Regions from separate parts of the Kitasatospora sp. NPDC101235 genome, predicted to be linked through region 3. Evidence: riboswitches for the same ligand, from Rfam matches in the RefSeq annotation. Region 3 holds a riboswitch; each other region holds the start of a gene.
What was found. Region 3 has a riboswitch for cyclic di-AMP ahead of ACIRRH_RS19940 (hypothetical protein). Riboswitches for the same ligand answer to the same signal wherever they lie in the genome.
Positions count from the first base shown of each region.

Region 1: it holds a riboswitch for cyclic di-AMP, as region 3 does, so the genes downstream of both, ACIRRH_RS17130 (peptidoglycan DD-metalloendopeptidase family protein) here and ACIRRH_RS19940 (hypothetical protein) in region 3, are expected to answer to the same signal.
Region 2: it holds a riboswitch for cyclic di-AMP, as region 3 does, so the genes downstream of both, ACIRRH_RS25765 (M23 family metallopeptidase) here and ACIRRH_RS19940 (hypothetical protein) in region 3, are expected to answer to the same signal.

Region 1 is NZ_JBIWNZ010000009.1:37,968-42,837, forward strand. Features, by position in the region: gene purB (adenylosuccinate lyase) at 1-419, shown strand, start outside; gene ACIRRH_RS17125 (MFS transporter) at 427-1,968, opposite strand; cyclic di-AMP (ydaO/yuaA leader) riboswitch at 2,323-2,458, shown strand; gene ACIRRH_RS17130 (peptidoglycan DD-metalloendopeptidase family protein) at 2,463-3,437, shown strand; gene ACIRRH_RS17135 (DUF2470 domain-containing protein) at 3,656-4,375, opposite strand; gene ACIRRH_RS17140 (RidA family protein) at 4,505-4,870, opposite strand, start outside.
Region 2 is NZ_JBIWNZ010000016.1:174,995-179,864, forward strand. Features, by position in the region: gene ACIRRH_RS25750 (TetR/AcrR family transcriptional regulator) at 1-535, opposite strand, end outside; gene ACIRRH_RS25755 (alpha/beta fold hydrolase) at 615-1,442, opposite strand; gene ACIRRH_RS25760 (YiaA/YiaB family inner membrane protein) at 1,583-1,873, opposite strand; cyclic di-AMP (ydaO/yuaA leader) riboswitch at 2,069-2,227, shown strand; gene ACIRRH_RS25765 (M23 family metallopeptidase) at 2,241-3,089, shown strand; gene ACIRRH_RS25770 (hypothetical protein) at 3,153-4,028, opposite strand; gene ACIRRH_RS25775 (GNAT family N-acetyltransferase) at 4,071-4,664, shown strand; gene ACIRRH_RS25780 (sensor domain-containing protein) at 4,856-4,870, shown strand, end outside.
Region 3 is NZ_JBIWNZ010000011.1:104,854-109,723, reverse strand. Features, by position in the region: gene ACIRRH_RS19950 (alpha/beta hydrolase) at 1-361, shown strand, start outside; gene ACIRRH_RS19945 (MoaF-related domain-containing protein) at 516-845, opposite strand; cyclic di-AMP (ydaO/yuaA leader) riboswitch at 1,369-1,524, shown strand; gene ACIRRH_RS19940 (hypothetical protein) at 1,533-2,972, shown strand; gene ACIRRH_RS19935 (hypothetical protein) at 3,036-3,653, opposite strand; gene ACIRRH_RS19930 (hypothetical protein) at 3,756-3,929, shown strand; gene ACIRRH_RS19925 (IclR family transcriptional regulator) at 3,981-4,778, opposite strand.

The sequences.
Region 1 (4,870 bases), on a different contig from region 3:
TCGCCTTCGACGGCCTGCTGGAGACCTTCCTCACCGTCCTCGACGAGTTCGGCGCCTTCCCCGCCGTGATCGAGGCCGAGCTGGACCGCTACCTGCCGTTCCTCGCCACCACCAAGGTGCTGATGGGCGCGGTGCGCGCGGGCGTCGGCCGGGAGACCGGGCACGAGGTCATCAAGGAGCACGCCGTCGCCTCCGCGCTGGCGATGCGCGCGGGCGCCCGGGAGAACGAGCTGCTGGACCGGCTGGCCGCCGACGAGCGGATCCCGCTGGACCGGGCCGCGCTGGACGCGCTGCTGGCCGACCGGCTGTCCTTCACCGGTGCGGCCGGTGCCCAGGTCGCCGAGGTGGTCCGCCAGGTGGAGGCCGTCGCGGCCGCCTACCCGGAGGCCGCCAAGTACGCGCCTGCCGACATTCTCTGACGTCTGGTCAGTTCTGAGTCGTGGGCCCTGCCGCCGGACCGGTGGCGGGGCCCTCGCGCGTCGTGGGGACGTGGCCCGGGTCGAACGGCGGGGTGGTGGTGCCGCACGGCCAGTCGCAGTTCGGCTCGGCCACCGCTTGCTCCTCGGGGGCGAGCACATTGCCCCGTACGGTCGCGAAGGCGATCAGCCCGCCGGCGACCAGCAGGCCCGCGCAGATCAGCATCGCGGTGTGGAAGGCGGAGTCGACCGAGGCGGGCACCCGGTAGGCGTCGCCGCTCAGCCCGGCCAGCGTCGGCAGGGCGGCCACCGCGAGCAGGCCGGCCGCGCGGGCGGCGGCGTTGTTGACCCCGCTGGCGATGCCCGCGTGCCGGACCTCGACGGCGGCCAGCACGGTCGCCGTCAGCGGTGCGACCAGCAGGGTCATTCCGCAGCCCAGCACCGTGACGGCGGGCAGCACGTCCACCCAGTACGAGGAGTCGGGGCCGATGCGCAGCATCAGCAGGACCCCGGCGGCGCACAGCACGGGACCGACGGTGAGCGGGATGCGCGGGCCGATCCGTTTGCCGAGTCGTCCGGCGCGCGCGGACAGCAGCAGCATCAGCACGGTGATCGGCACCAGCGCGAAGCCCGAGACCAGCGGTGAGAACCCGGACACGATCTGGAGCTGCACCACCAGCAGGAAGAAGACGCCGCTGAACGCCGCGTACACGCACAGGGTGACCAGGTTCACCGCGGTGAACAGCCGTGAGGAGAACAGCCCGAGCGGCAGCATCGGCTCGGGCGCGCGGCGCTCGACGGCCACGAAGGCGACGCCGAGCGCCACCCCGATCACCCCGCTGACCCAGACGGCGGGGGACAGGCCCTCGCCGGCCGCGGTCAGTGCGTAGGTGATCGCGCCGAGGGCGAGGGCGGCGAGCACGGCACCGAGCACGTCGAAGCGGCCGGAGGCGTCCTTGTCCCGGCTCTCCGGCACCGAGCGGGTGGTGACCGCGATGACGGCGGCGGCGAGCGGCAGGTTCAGCAGGAAGATCCAGCGCCAGCCGGGACCGTCCACCAGCCAGCCGCCGAGGAAGGGGCCGACCGCGGCCGACACCCCGCCGAAGCCGGACCAGAGGCCGACCGCCGTCGAGCGGTCGTCAGGGTGGAAGACCGCCTGGAGCATGGCGAGCGAGCCGGGGGTGAGCAGTGCCCCGCCGATGCCCTGGACGGCGCGGGCGGCGATCAGCACGTGGATGTCCGGTGCGACGGCGCAGGCCGCGGAGGCGACGGCGAACCAGACCACGCCGATCAGGAAGACCTTGCGCCGCCCGTACCGGTCGCCGAGCGCGCCGCCGAGCAGGATCAGGCCCGCCAGGGTGAGCAGATAGGCGTTCAGCGTCCATTGCAGGGACGCCAGGGAGGCGCCGAGGTCGGCGCCGATCCGGGGCAGGGCGACGTTCACCACGGTGCCGTCGAGCATCGCCATGCTGGAGCCGAGCACCGTCGCCAGTAGTACCCAGCGTCCCTGCGCGGTGCCCAGGCGCAGGGTGCCGGCCTCGGAGGTGGCCACGGGCGAATCCTGCGCTGCGGGGGCGCACGTGACAAGGGTCACCGGTGGGTGTGTTGGCCGAGGGCGGTGCGTGAACGGGCGGGTGCGCTGCGTCGCGGATCTCGGCGCAGGGTCGTGGATCAGTGGCGGGGGGTGAATGGGTTGTGTACGTACCGTGGGGTGCGGCCTGCGGAGTGTCACCGCGTCCGGGGGGATCGTTGCCGTTTCAAGAGATCGACATTGCTTCACCCGAACGGATGGGTTTTAGTTCAGCGACCGCCCGGCCAGTCCGGACGGATCCACCGGGTGGAACGCCGAGTCCTGCCGCTGCCCGGTGGTTCGAGACGAACTCTGTACGGCAGGAGTGGGGGACCCACAGGTAAGTCGCCGGACCGGAGTTCGCGCCTCAGGGCGCGGGTGTCCAGGACCGGCTCGGGGTGAAGCCGCGCATGCGGCCGGGCAACTCCAGCCCGAACCCGACAGCTCACCTCGCAGGCGTCGGAGAGGAAAACCCCATGCCTGCTCAGGCCCGTCGTATCGCCCTGCCCCGCGCTGCCCGCATCGGCATCGCCACCGCCGTCACCGGCGTCTCCTTCGTCCTCCCGCTCGTGACCGCGGTCAGCGCCCAGGCCCACATCGTTCCGGCCGCCCCGGTCGCGCAGGCCGCCGCCTCCACCGACGCCAAGCAGGCCGCTGATCCGGCCGCCCAGGCCGCGCAGGAGAGCTACCGCGTCGTCAGCGGCGACACCCTGTCCAAGATCGCCGACGCCAAGAACGTCGAGGGCGGCTGGCACGCGCTGTACGAGCAGAACCGCTCGGTCCTCGGTGCCAACCCGAACCTGATCTTCCCGGGTCAGCAGCTCGCGCTGCCGGGCCACGCCGCCGCGCCGTCCGCCGACGCTGCTCCGGCGAAGCCCGCCGCCCCGGCCAAGCCGGCGGCCCCGGCGACCCAGGCCGCCACGCCGCAGGCCCAGGTCCAGGTGAAGACCGAGGCCGCCAAGCCGTCCGCGCAGCTCCAGACCCAGCTGCAGGTCGCCACCCCGGCCCAGGTCGTGACCGCCACTCCGGTCGCCGCGGCCACCTCCGGCTTCGTCGCCCCGCTGGCCAGCCCGAAGCTGGGCACCGCCTACGGCGTGGCCGGTTCGATGTGGGCCTCCGGCCACCACACCGGCCAGGACTTCATCGCCTCCACCGGCACCCCGCTGCGCGCCGTCGCCAACGGTGTCGTGGTCAAGGCCGGCAACGGCGGCGCCTACGGCAACCAGGTCGAGATCAAGCTCGCCGACGGCCACTACGCCGAGTACGCGCACCTCTCCTCGATCGGTGTGAAGATCGGTCAGGCCGTCACCGTCGGCCAGCAGATCGGCCTCTCCGGCGCCACGGGCAACGTGACCGGCCCGCACCTGCACTTCGAGATCCGCAACGGCTCGGAGTACGGCTCGGACATCAACCCGGTCGCCTACCTGCGCGCGCACGGCGTCGCGCTCTGAGCCCGAGGCACTCCGACTTCGCGGGGCCCTGAGCCCCGAAGGTTTCAGGAACCACCGCTGCTGCGGGGCGAATCGATCCTCCGGGATGGTCATGTCGGGTGACCGCTCGACCGGGTGATCGCCGCACAGTGGACATGGGCGCGGGACACGCCCAGGCCGGCCCGGCTTCATGAGGACCTCCTCGTGGAGCCGGGCCGGCTGCTTCGTTCGAGCGGGAGTCAGTGCCGGTGGACCGGCAGGCCGTGCTGGGCGGCGGCCAGCAGCTCGTGCATCCGGTGGCCGAAGTCGTCGGTGTCCCGGGCCGGTTCGGGAAAGACCAGGCGGACGTCGCGGTGGCCGTGCGGGTGGTCCAGGCGCAGCACCAGGCCGTGGCGGTCCAGCGCGAGCGGGCGGACCTCCGGCTCGTGGGCGAGCACGGCCGGGTCGAGCAGCCGGGTGAGGACGTCGAGCGCCTCGGCGTGGTCGTCGGCGAGGTGGGTGAGCAGCGCGGCCTCGTGCCGGGCCAGCGGGTCGGGGGCGGCGAGGGCGAGGTCGTCGGCGGTGACCGCGCCGGTGCCGTACGGGGTGGCGAGGACGGCGTGGGCGACGTCCACCCGCAGGTGTACGCCGAGGCCGTCGTCGGCGAGGTGGGCCAGGTGCAGCCGGCCGGCCAGGGTGAGGCGGGCGCGGACCCGGTCGCGGACGGCGACGGGGGAGACGTCGGTGACGTCGATGACGACGGCGAGGCCGTCGGTGGCACCGGCGGCGGCCGCGGTGAGCGGATCGTCCAGGGCGGTGCGCAGCCGCAGCCGGGAGCCGTGCACGGAGACCGGGGTGTCCAGGTGGTGGTGCTCGCCCAGGGCGCGGACGGTGAGCGAGGAGGTCGTGCCGAGCAGGCTGTGGGTCCGTTCGGCGGTGGTGGGCTCGGGGACCTCGGTGTCGCCGGTGGGCAGGCTCATGGGCGGACCTCCAGTAAGTTAGGTGAGCCTAACCTAATGCGGGGGTGGGGGCGTGGCAAGCAGGCGTCCGGACGGGCGGAAGGGCCCGGACGCGCGAGTGGCGTCCGGGCCCTTCGGTGCGGCGGTGCGTCAGCCGATGACGGCCTGCGCGTCGATCTCGACCAGCATCGGCTCCTGCGGCAGCTCGACGAAGACGGTGGTGCGGCACGGCTTCACGCCGCCGGGCTTGATGTTCTCCTCGATGAACTCGGCGTAGACCTCGTTCATCAGGGGGAAGTCGGCGCGCTTGGTGAGGTAGACGCGGAACATCACCACGTCCTCGATGGTGGCGCCGCCGGCCTCGACGATGGCCTTGACGTTCTCCAGGGTGCGGCGGGTCTGCGCCTTCACGTCGCCGTGGTGCAGGTACTCGCCGGTGTCCGGGTCCTGCGGGCCCTGGCCGGAGACCTGGAGGATCGGGCCCTTGCGGACGCCCTGGGAGAACATCCAGGCGGG
Region 2 (4,870 bases), on a different contig from region 3:
GGGTGGTGATGAGGCGGTCGTGGGTGGTGGTGAGGTCTTCGGAGAGTCGGAAGGCGCCGGCGGTGGTGAGGGAGGCGAAGCCGTGGGCGAGGGAGCGGACGGTGCGGGCGGCGTGGATCGCCTCGGAGCCGTCGAGGCCGTACTCCCGCAGGACGGCGATGATCACCCCGACGAGCCGGGCGGCCGCGCGGGCCAGGTCGTCGTCGGGCTGCGGGGCCTGGGGGAGGGCGTTGTAGCGGTGCGGGTGCTCGGTGGCGTACGCGTGGTAGGCGCGCAGGACGGCGGCGACGGCGTCGTCCCCGCTGCGCCCGACGGCCGCCTCGGCCAGCCGGTCGGCCAGGTCCCCGGTGACCCGGACGGCGATCAGCCGCCGCAGTTCGGCGAGGCCGCCGCTGACGTGCTTGTACAGCGAGGGAGTGGCGACCCCGGCCCGGGCGGCGACGGAGGCCAGGGTGAGGGCCTCGGCGCCCTGCTCGTCGATGAGGGCGAGGGCGTGGTCGACGACCTGGTCGGGGGTCAGTCCTACGCGGGGCATGGGTTCGGGCTCTCCGTACGGGTGGAGTCGGGCGGGACGGGCGGGACGGGCGGGACGGGCGGGTCGGGGCGGGCGGGGCTCAGCCGAGCTCGGCGAGGAACGGCAGCAGGGCGTCCGCGGTGGCCGCGGGGTTGTCGGCCATCGGGTAGTGCCCGGACCCCTCGATCATCGCCTTCCGCGCGCCGAGTGCGGCGGCCTGCCGGTCGGCCACGAGCTCCGGCTTCGGGAAGTCGGGGTCCTTGCTGCCCATGACCACCAGCGCCGGGCACCGCACCGCGGCCGTCCAGCCGACCGGTGCCGAGTCGCCGTGGACGTACCCGCGGGTGGCGGTCTTCCGTCCCGGGGTGCGCAGCGCGGCGACCAGTCCGTCCACGTACGCGTCGAAGTCGGCGGGCTTGGCGCCGGGGAAGGCCATCCGGCGCAGGTAGAAGCCCCAGGAGGCCGGCCAGTGGACGAGGGCGGCGCCCATCAGGCCCATGACGCCGCGCATCAGGGCGCCCTGCGGCGGGTTCTCGACGAAGGCGTCGAGGAGGACGATCCCGGCGACCCGCTCGGGCGCGTCCCCGGCGGCCTTGACGACGGTCGCGCCGGTGTACGAGTTCCCGGCGAGGACGGCGCGGTCGATGCCGAGGTGGTCGAGCAGGGCGAGCACGTCGCCGGCGATGGCGGCCGGGCTGTAGTCGTCCCAGGTGACGGAGGATTCGCCGAAGCCCCGCAGGTCCATGGTGACGACCCGGTGGCCGGCGGCGACGAGCAGCGGGCGCAGGTGCCGGTACGCGGCCCGGCTGTCGAGCATGCCCGGGAGCAGGACGACGGGGGTGCCGTCGCCCTGCCGGGTGTCGTCGAAGGCGATCCGGCCGCCGGGAGCGGTCAGGTACCGGGTGCTCGGGGTGATGGTGCCGTTCATGGGTGGTCCCCTTCGGGCCGTCGGTGCGGGGCATCGGCTGTGCTGCCGATAGCCATAAAGCTAAGGCTAATAGCCTTAGCCGTCAAGCGACCGTCGGCGACGGGCCGCGGTGGCGGGCCGGGAGAAGGGGAAGGGGCCGGTCAGGCCCCCTCGACCTTGAACGGGTCGTGCTCGCTGAGCAGCTTCTCCAGTCGGGCCTGGTCGACCCGGGTGATCATCTCGCTGGACTCCTGCCGGTCCCGGATCACCTTCGCCAGCGTGAACGCGGAGGTGACGGTGTAGAGGAGGCCGACCCCGAGGAAGGCCCGGGTCCATCCGCCGACCGGCAGGTAGACGATTCCGGCGACGAGGGCGATGCCCGACAGGGAGAAGGAGAGGACGGCCTGGACGAAGTACGCGGCCGTGGTGCGGGCCTGCATCGGTGCGCTCATGGCGTCAGGATGCGGCGGCCCCGCCGGGCCGCACATGAGTAGGGGTACTCAGGTGAGGCCGTGCATGAGGGGCCGTTCGTTGACGTCCGATCACCTTCCACCGAGCTGCTCCAAACGGATGGCTTGGAATCGGAGCGTCCTAGGATTAACGTTTGATAACGCAGCACGGTTGTCAACGCCGTACCCAGACGGCACCGTGCGCCGTCGCCTAATCCCGCCGACCGGCCTCCGGGCAGGTCAGGGAGCCGGGGAACCACGTTCCTTGGGGTGAATCGGCGGGGCTCCGGCCCGGCCGTAGGAGACCTTCCTGCTCCGAACCCGTCAGCTAACCCGGTAGGCGCGAAGGAAGGAAAGGAGCGCGCCTCCCGTGGCGTCGACGCACACCCCGGCACACCCGGCCGGCTTCGCAGCCGGTACCCAGCTCCTCGACCACCCCGGCGCGGACGGCCCTGAGGACTTCGGTCCCGAGGCCTTCGGCGCAGAGGCCGAGACCAACCGCCACCGGATGCCGCGTCAGACCCGCGGAGCCTCCCCGCTGCTCGGCGTCACCGCCGTCGCCGCCACCCTGGGCGCCACCGGCTTCGCCTCGGCGACCCCGGCCGCCGCCCCCGCCGTCGAGGCCCCGGACGAGACCCCGGTCGCCCTCTCCGCCGACCCTGGCCTCGCGCTCGCCGCCCGCATCCAGCACCAGGCCGACAGCCAGCGCACCGCCGCCGAGGAGACCGCCCGGCTCCAGGCCGCGCAGGAGGCGGAGGCCAAGGCCGCCGCCAAGGAGGTCGAGGCCAAGCGCGCCGCCGAGGAGGCCGAGCGGGCCAAGGCCGCCGCCCTCACCCTCCCGGTGAACGACTACCGGCTCTCCGCCCACTACGGCCAGAGCGCCCGCTACTGGGCCAACCTGCACACCGGCCTGGACTTCGCCGCCGACACCGGCACCCCGGTCTACGCGCTCGGCCAGGGCACCATCACCTCGGCCGGCTGGGCCGGCTCGTACGGCTACCGGATCGTCGAGACCCTGCCCGACGGCACCGAGATCTGGTACTGCCACCTCTCCTCGATCACCAAGGGCTCCGGCAAGGTCGCCTCCGGCCAGCAGATCGGCAAGGTCGGCGCGACCGGCAACGTCACCGGCCCGCACCTGCACATGGAGGTCCGCCCCGGCGGCGGCGCCCCGGTCGACCCGGAGCCCTGGCTCCAGCAGCGCGGCCTCAACCCCTGACGCACCCGCACGAAGCCCCCGGCCCGGAGCACCCGCTCCGGGCCGGGGGCTTTGCGCGGCGTCTCACTCCTCGACGGGCAGCTGCGCCAGGTACGCCTCGATCTCCTCCGGGCCCGGCTCCGGCGCCAGCTCCGGGAACTCCGTCACCAGCAGCCGCGGCAGCCCCGGCACCGTCCACCCGCCGAACAGGTCGAGCGCCGCGTCGACCGCCGCCTCCTCGAACTGCCCGAAGTCCCCGGCCAGTTCGTCCGGCATCGGCCGCCCCTGCGCGGTCAGCTCGGCCAGGTTGCGGTAGCTGCGCCGCATCAGGCCCTGCTCCAGCAGCCGCCGCGCGCCGTCCGTGGCCATGCCGACCGACAGCACCCGGCCCGGGCCCCAGCCCTGCTCGTCCGGCTCGTCCAGCCAGCCGGCCGGCACCAGCGCCTCGTACGCGGCCAGCCGCTCCTCCTGCGCCAGCTCCCCGAAGCCGGCCAGCCAGTCCCGCACCGCCGCCCCGTCCGTGACGTCCACCCCGTGCGCGTGCAGCAGCAGCGCGTACAGCCGGGGCCAGGTCACCAGGTCGGCGCGGCGCAGCAGCCCGGCCGCGACCTCGCCCTGCCACTCGGCCTCCGCGTGCAGCCGCTCCTGGCGCTTGGCGTTGAGCCGCCGGGCCGCCCGTTGGTGGTCGATCAGCAGCCGGACGGCGTCGCCGTAGGCGAGCGGGTCCTCCTCGGGTGCCGGTTGGACGTACAGGTGGAGCCGCTCGTACAGCAGGTGCTCCACCGCGTCGGAGGTCAGTTCGGGCCAGCCGTCGTGCATCCTGCCCTCGCCCAGCTCCAGCAGCGCCAGCACCGCGCGCAGCGGCCCCTCGGCCACCGGCGCGCGGCCCTGCTCGGCCGCCCAGGCGAGCAGGTCGGCGGCCTTGGTGCGCGGGGCGAGCCGCAGGTCTTCGTCGTTCATAGTCCGAACGGTAGCCGCCGGGCGGGGATAGGGTCGGCAGCCATGGTCCCCGTACGACTCACCGGCCCGCGACTGGCCGTCCGCGAGTACCACCACACCGAGGGCGACGTGGACGCGCTGCACGCGCTGTTCGGCGACCCGGAGGTCACCCGCCACCTGCCCTTCGGGCCGAGCGGCCGGGAGGCCTGCGCCGACCAGGTCGAGCTCTACCTGGAGGAGGCGATGGCCGAGGAGCGGGACACCTACCGGCTCGCCGTCACCAGGCTCGCCGACGCCGAGGAGCCGCAGGACGCGACGCCGGTCGGGCAGGCCTCGCTCACCCTCGACGGGCACCGGGCCGCCCACCTCGGGTGCGTGCTGGCCCGCGAGTTCTGGGGCCGCGGCTACGCGGGCGAGGTCGTCGGCCTGCTCTGCGGCCTCGCCTTCGACGTCCTGGACCTGCACCGGCTGGCCGCCCGGGTCGCGGTGGCCAACGAGGCCTCCGTCAAGGTGCTCACCGGGCGGGGGTTCCGGCTGGAGGGGCGACTGCGGCACGACGGGTTCAAGGACGGCGTCTGGTCCGACTCGTTCCTCTACTCGCTGCTCGCCGACGAGTGGCCGGGCCCGGGCGCCCGCAGGCCGGGCCCGGACCGCTGAACGCCGCGGACGGGCCGGGGGGCGGCCGCCCGGACGCAGGGCGGACCGAACGAGGGGATCGCGGCGGAGGGGGGTTAACCCCACCCCGGATCCGCCAGGCCTCCGGATCACGCCTGGCCTGCGCGTCCGTCAGACTGGACACCGTCAGCAGGACGAACGACCGACAGTACGAGGGGCCGGGGGCCGGGAGCATGAGCAGCAGCCGC
Region 3 (4,870 bases):
CCACCCGGACGTCTTCCCGACCGCCGTCGCCCTCTCCGCCTACTACGAAGCCGCCGACGACCCGACCACGGGCGACCTGTTCGGCGGCAGCAAGCAGCGCCGCGACGAGGCCAACCTGCTGTGGCGGCTGAAGAACCTGCCGCAGCCGAAGGTGTCCGTACTGCTGGCCGGCACCAAGAAGGGCGACGGCAACTACCGGCAGGAGACCGAGGCCTTCGTCGACGCGGTGCAGAGCCCGATGAAGGTCTCGTACAGCATGCTGGAGAACGGCGGCCACAACTTCGAGACCTGGAGCGCCCTGCTGCCCTCCTCACTGGAGTGGCTGTCCCAGCACCTCAAGGTGCCGAACCAGACCGTCTGACGGGGAACGGCACCCGGGGCCGCCCGGACCGCCCGGCGCCTGGACCGCCCGGACCATCCGAACAGGCTGGGGAGAAGACCGAACCCCCGGGGCCACGGCCCCGGGGGTTCGGTCGTTCACGAGCCGTACGGCTCCCGCGCAGCGGTCCCGCCGCTCAGGCCACCCGCTCCAGCGTCCCGGTGTGCAGCTCGCCGACCCGGCCGCCCTCGCCCTCGAAGGTCCAGAAGGCCCGCACCGTCAGCTTGCCGAGGTCCATCACGTGGCTGACGGTGATCCCGCTCTGCTCCGTCCAGCTGACGAAGTAGATCTCCGGCGCGACCTCGGCGACGTGCAGCCGCACGTCCTCCCACTGGCCCGCGGACTCGCCGAGGCCCTCCCAGCGCAGCCGAGTGCCGTCGGCCGAGTAGGTGTTGCGGAAGGCCGCGCCGTTGTCGGCCCGGAAGAGGTAGGTACGGCCGGCGAAGGCGGGCAGGGGCGCGGTCATGGTGGGGCGGGTCCTCGTTCCTGTTCGGTCGTGGCGAGCATCCGGTCGGGCTCGCCGCTCTTGTGCACGGCGGAAGATGTCAGGCTTCCAATTTATCCGACCGGGCGCACTCGGTCAGGCACTCGCCACGGTACGGTCCGGCACCACACAGCCGCCCGGATGTGCGACCGGCACATGGGCAGGAGCGCGCGCCGGTCCTGCCGTCCGGCCATGGGACGTACCCCCACACACCGTCGCCTGGGCGCCGGACGCCGCGAGCCAGGTCAACGCCTGGCTGAGCTGACCTGACCCGAGCCGTCCGCGGCTGTCCGCCCGTCCGCCTGGCCCGCCTTGGCCCTCCCGCTCCCGGAAATTGATCAACTCGACTGCCACGCAGCGTCGTTGATCGACACCACTGTGAGCTGCGCGACAACCTGCCCGTCCGAGTTGTCCGCTCGTGCACGACCCACCTAGCCTGCAACGGTCGTCCGCCCTCGCGGACCCCGCCGCCGGGACGCCGAATCCTGTCCACCCGCCGGCGGGTCGCCGAGCACCACAGAGGACGGGAGCGGGGGAACCAAGGTCAGCGCCCGGCCCGTACGCCAGAGCGTTCGGGCCGCGGCTAGGGGTGAAGCCGCTCCGCAGGCGGCCGGGCGACCTCAGCCCGAACCCGACAGCTCACCTCGCAGGCGTCGCAGAGGTCGTCCCATGCCCAAGCCTGCCAGCTCGACGCACCGGCCGGCGCCCGCGTCCGCCCGCCGCCGCGGACCGCGCCACGCCCGTCCGTCCCACCGCGGACGCAACGCCGCCCTCGCCGCCGCCGGGGCGTTCGCCATCAGCGGCGCCGGGCTGCTCGGTCTGTCGGCGGTCACCGGTGCCCAGGCCGTCACCGCGTCGGCCGTCACCCAGGACCGGCTCGGCCCCGCCACCATGGTCGCGGGCAGGGCCACCACCGCCTCGCTCGGCCTGCACTCCGTGGCCTGCTTCACCGCGAAGACGGTCGGTGTGGGCGTGCGCGACGCGCGCGGCAACAACCTCGACTACCCCGGCAACGCCTCCAACGTGCAGATCTGCCCGAGCGGGGTCGAGTTCACCAGCGGTGCGCGCGCCCTGCCCGCCGGGACGTACACCCGGTTCGGCTTCTGGCAGGAGCTCGGCGGCGCCTGGCACAACCTGCCCTCGCAGCAGCTGGTCGTCTCCGCCGCCGGGACGTCCACCCCGACCCCGACCCCGACCCCGACGCCGAGCGCCGAGCCGACCTCGACCCCGACGTCGACCACCAAGCCGACCCCGACCCCGACGCCGACCGCCGAGCCGACCTCGACCCCGACGTCGACCTCGACCACCAAGCCGACCCCGACCGGCGAGCCGACCTCGACCACCGCGACCACGTCGACCACGTCGGTCCCGGCGCCGAGCACCACCCCGACCCCGAGCACCCCGCCGCCGTCCTCCCCGGTCGCCGGCAAGTCGCTGACCTGGTCGGACGAGTTCAACGGCGCGATCAGCTGGGGCCGGCGCTGGGTCGGCGACAAGAGCACCGCGTACAGGTACGGCGACCACAACCCGGGCGACAACAAACTCGACTGGCTGAACAGGAACAACGTCAGCGTCGCCAACGGGGTCGCCACCTTCACCGCCACGCCCGGCGGGCCGGCCCTGGAGAACGGCAAGCAGTCCTGGAACACCGGGTTCCTGACCACCGAGGGCTCCAGCGAGGGCTTCCGGGTCAAGACCGGCGACTACGCCGAGACCCGGGTCAAGCTGCCCGCCGGCAGCGGCGCCTGGCCGGCCCTGTGGACCTGGAAGAACGGCAACGGCGAGGTCGACTCCTTCGAGTACCACCCCGACAACCCGAACCTGCTGGAGCTGACCAACCACGTCAACCCGGGCAACGCGAGGTACTACACCGACGCGAGCGCCATCGCGAAGGACCAGTGGGTGACCATCGGCACCCACTACGGCGCCAACTCGGTGGACTGGTACGTCAACGGCGTCAAGGTCTTCTCGGACGGCAAGGGCGTCGGTGCCAACTGGTCGGCTTACCTGAACCTCAACCTCTCGGTGTGCGCGGGGCAGTACCACCCCGCGCCGCAGGGGACCGCCCCGATCACCTTCGCCGCCGACTACGTCCGCGTCTACCGGTAGGAACGGGCCACCGGCAGGACGCTCCCGCAGGCCGGGTCGGCCCCACCGGCGGGACCGCGCGACTCAGGAGCCGGCAGTCGTCCCGACCACCGTGATGTCGAACGGCTGCCGGTTGTTGCCCTCGTTCCGGTCGTCCGCGCTGCGCACCACGACCGAGCCGCCGCTCAGCCTGCCCACCGGCAGCCCCGGGTTGAGCCGGACCGGGATGAGGGCGGTCGCGCTGCGTCCCTCCCGCAGTCCGGGCTTGAACACGCACCGCACGGTGCGGCCGTGGCCCAGCACCTGGCAGTCGGAAGGGAAGTACGGCCCCTCGGGGCTGACGCCCTCCGGCAGGGTGACCACGACTGTGAACGGGGAGGCGGTGGTGTCCGGGCCCGCGTTGCCGACGAAGGCGCGGACGGTGGTGGTGCCGCCGGGGGTGGCCGGGTCCGGGGCGGTCCGGACCACCTCCAGGTCGGAGGCGGACGGCCGAGCTGCGGCCGGCGCGGGCAGTGTGGAGGCTTCGGATCCCGCGTCCGTCGCTGCTCCGGGCCTCGCCGGGGCCGGCAGGGTGGAGGCCTCGGGCGTCGCCGGGGCGGGCAGGGTGGACACCGTGGACGCGCCCGTCGCGACGACCTCCACCGCGGGCCGGGGCTCGGGCCGCCGCAGCGCCCAGGACGGGTCGGTGGCCAGCACCGTCACCGCGTACCCCGCCGCCAGGGCCGCGACCAGTCCGGCCCCGCCGGACCCCCGGCCTCTCGCGGCAGGTCGTGCGCCACCGCCCCGCACACCACCGCCCGGTACGTGGCCACCCGGTACCTCACCGCCCCGAACGTCCCGGTGCTGCTGCTCCATCCCCGCTCACCCTGCCTTCGCGTCCCGGCCGCCCGCGCCGTCGCGGGCGGCGTCGGCACCAGGGTGGCGGAGCCGTCGCCGGAGCCCGGGGGCAACCCGCCCGTCGTCCGCCCGAACGGATGAAGCGGCGTTCCGCCCCGACCGGATGGGTCGACAACGGGGGTTGACGGGACGTCAGGGGGCGAGGACCTGCCCCAGCCGGGTCGCGATCCGGTGCATCACCGGGACCAGCGAGGCGGCCCCGGCCTGCTCCTCCAGGGCCCGGATGCGAGCCTCCGGGCCGGAGACCGAGAGTGCCGTGGGCGTCGGCGCGCCCGGGACGGCGAGCGCGATGCAGCGGACGCCGATCTCCTGCTCCTGGTCGTCGACCACGTAGCCGCGCGAGCGCGCCTCGACGAGCTGGCGCATCAGCTCCTGCGGGTCGGTGACCGTGTACTCGGTGTGCGCGGGCAGCGGGTTGGGGCCGAGGACGGCGCGGGCCTCGTCCTCGGGCAGCTGGGCGAGCAGCGCCTTGCCGACGCCGGTGCAGTGCGGCTGCACTCGTCGGCCGACCTCGGTGAACATCCGCATCGAGCGGCGCGACTGGACCTGGCCGACGTACACCACCTCGCCGCCCTCCAGCACCGCCAGGTTGGCGGTCTCGCCGGTGGCCTCCATGAGTTCGGCCAGGTACGGGCGGGCCCAGCTGCCGAGCAGTCGGCCGGCCGTCTCGCCGAGGCGGATCAGCCGGGGGCCCAGGGTGTAGCGGCGCGCGGTGTCCTGGCGGACATAGCCCTGCTGGACGAGGGTACGAACCAGTCGGTGGATGGTCGGCATCGGGAGGCCGGAACTGGTGGAGAGCTCGCTGAGAGTGGCCACGCCGCCGGAGTCGGCCAGCGCCTCCAGGAGTTGGAAGGCGCGTTCGACGGACTGCACGCCGCCGCCCGCGCGGTCGGCGCCTGTCGTCGATGCTGGTTCGGGGGTCGCAACCACCGGCGTTCCCTTCGCTGTCGGGGAGGAGTAGAGTCCCGGCGACTCTTCAACAAACCGTTGAAATTCTGTATCGCGGAAACTAGTCTCCACCT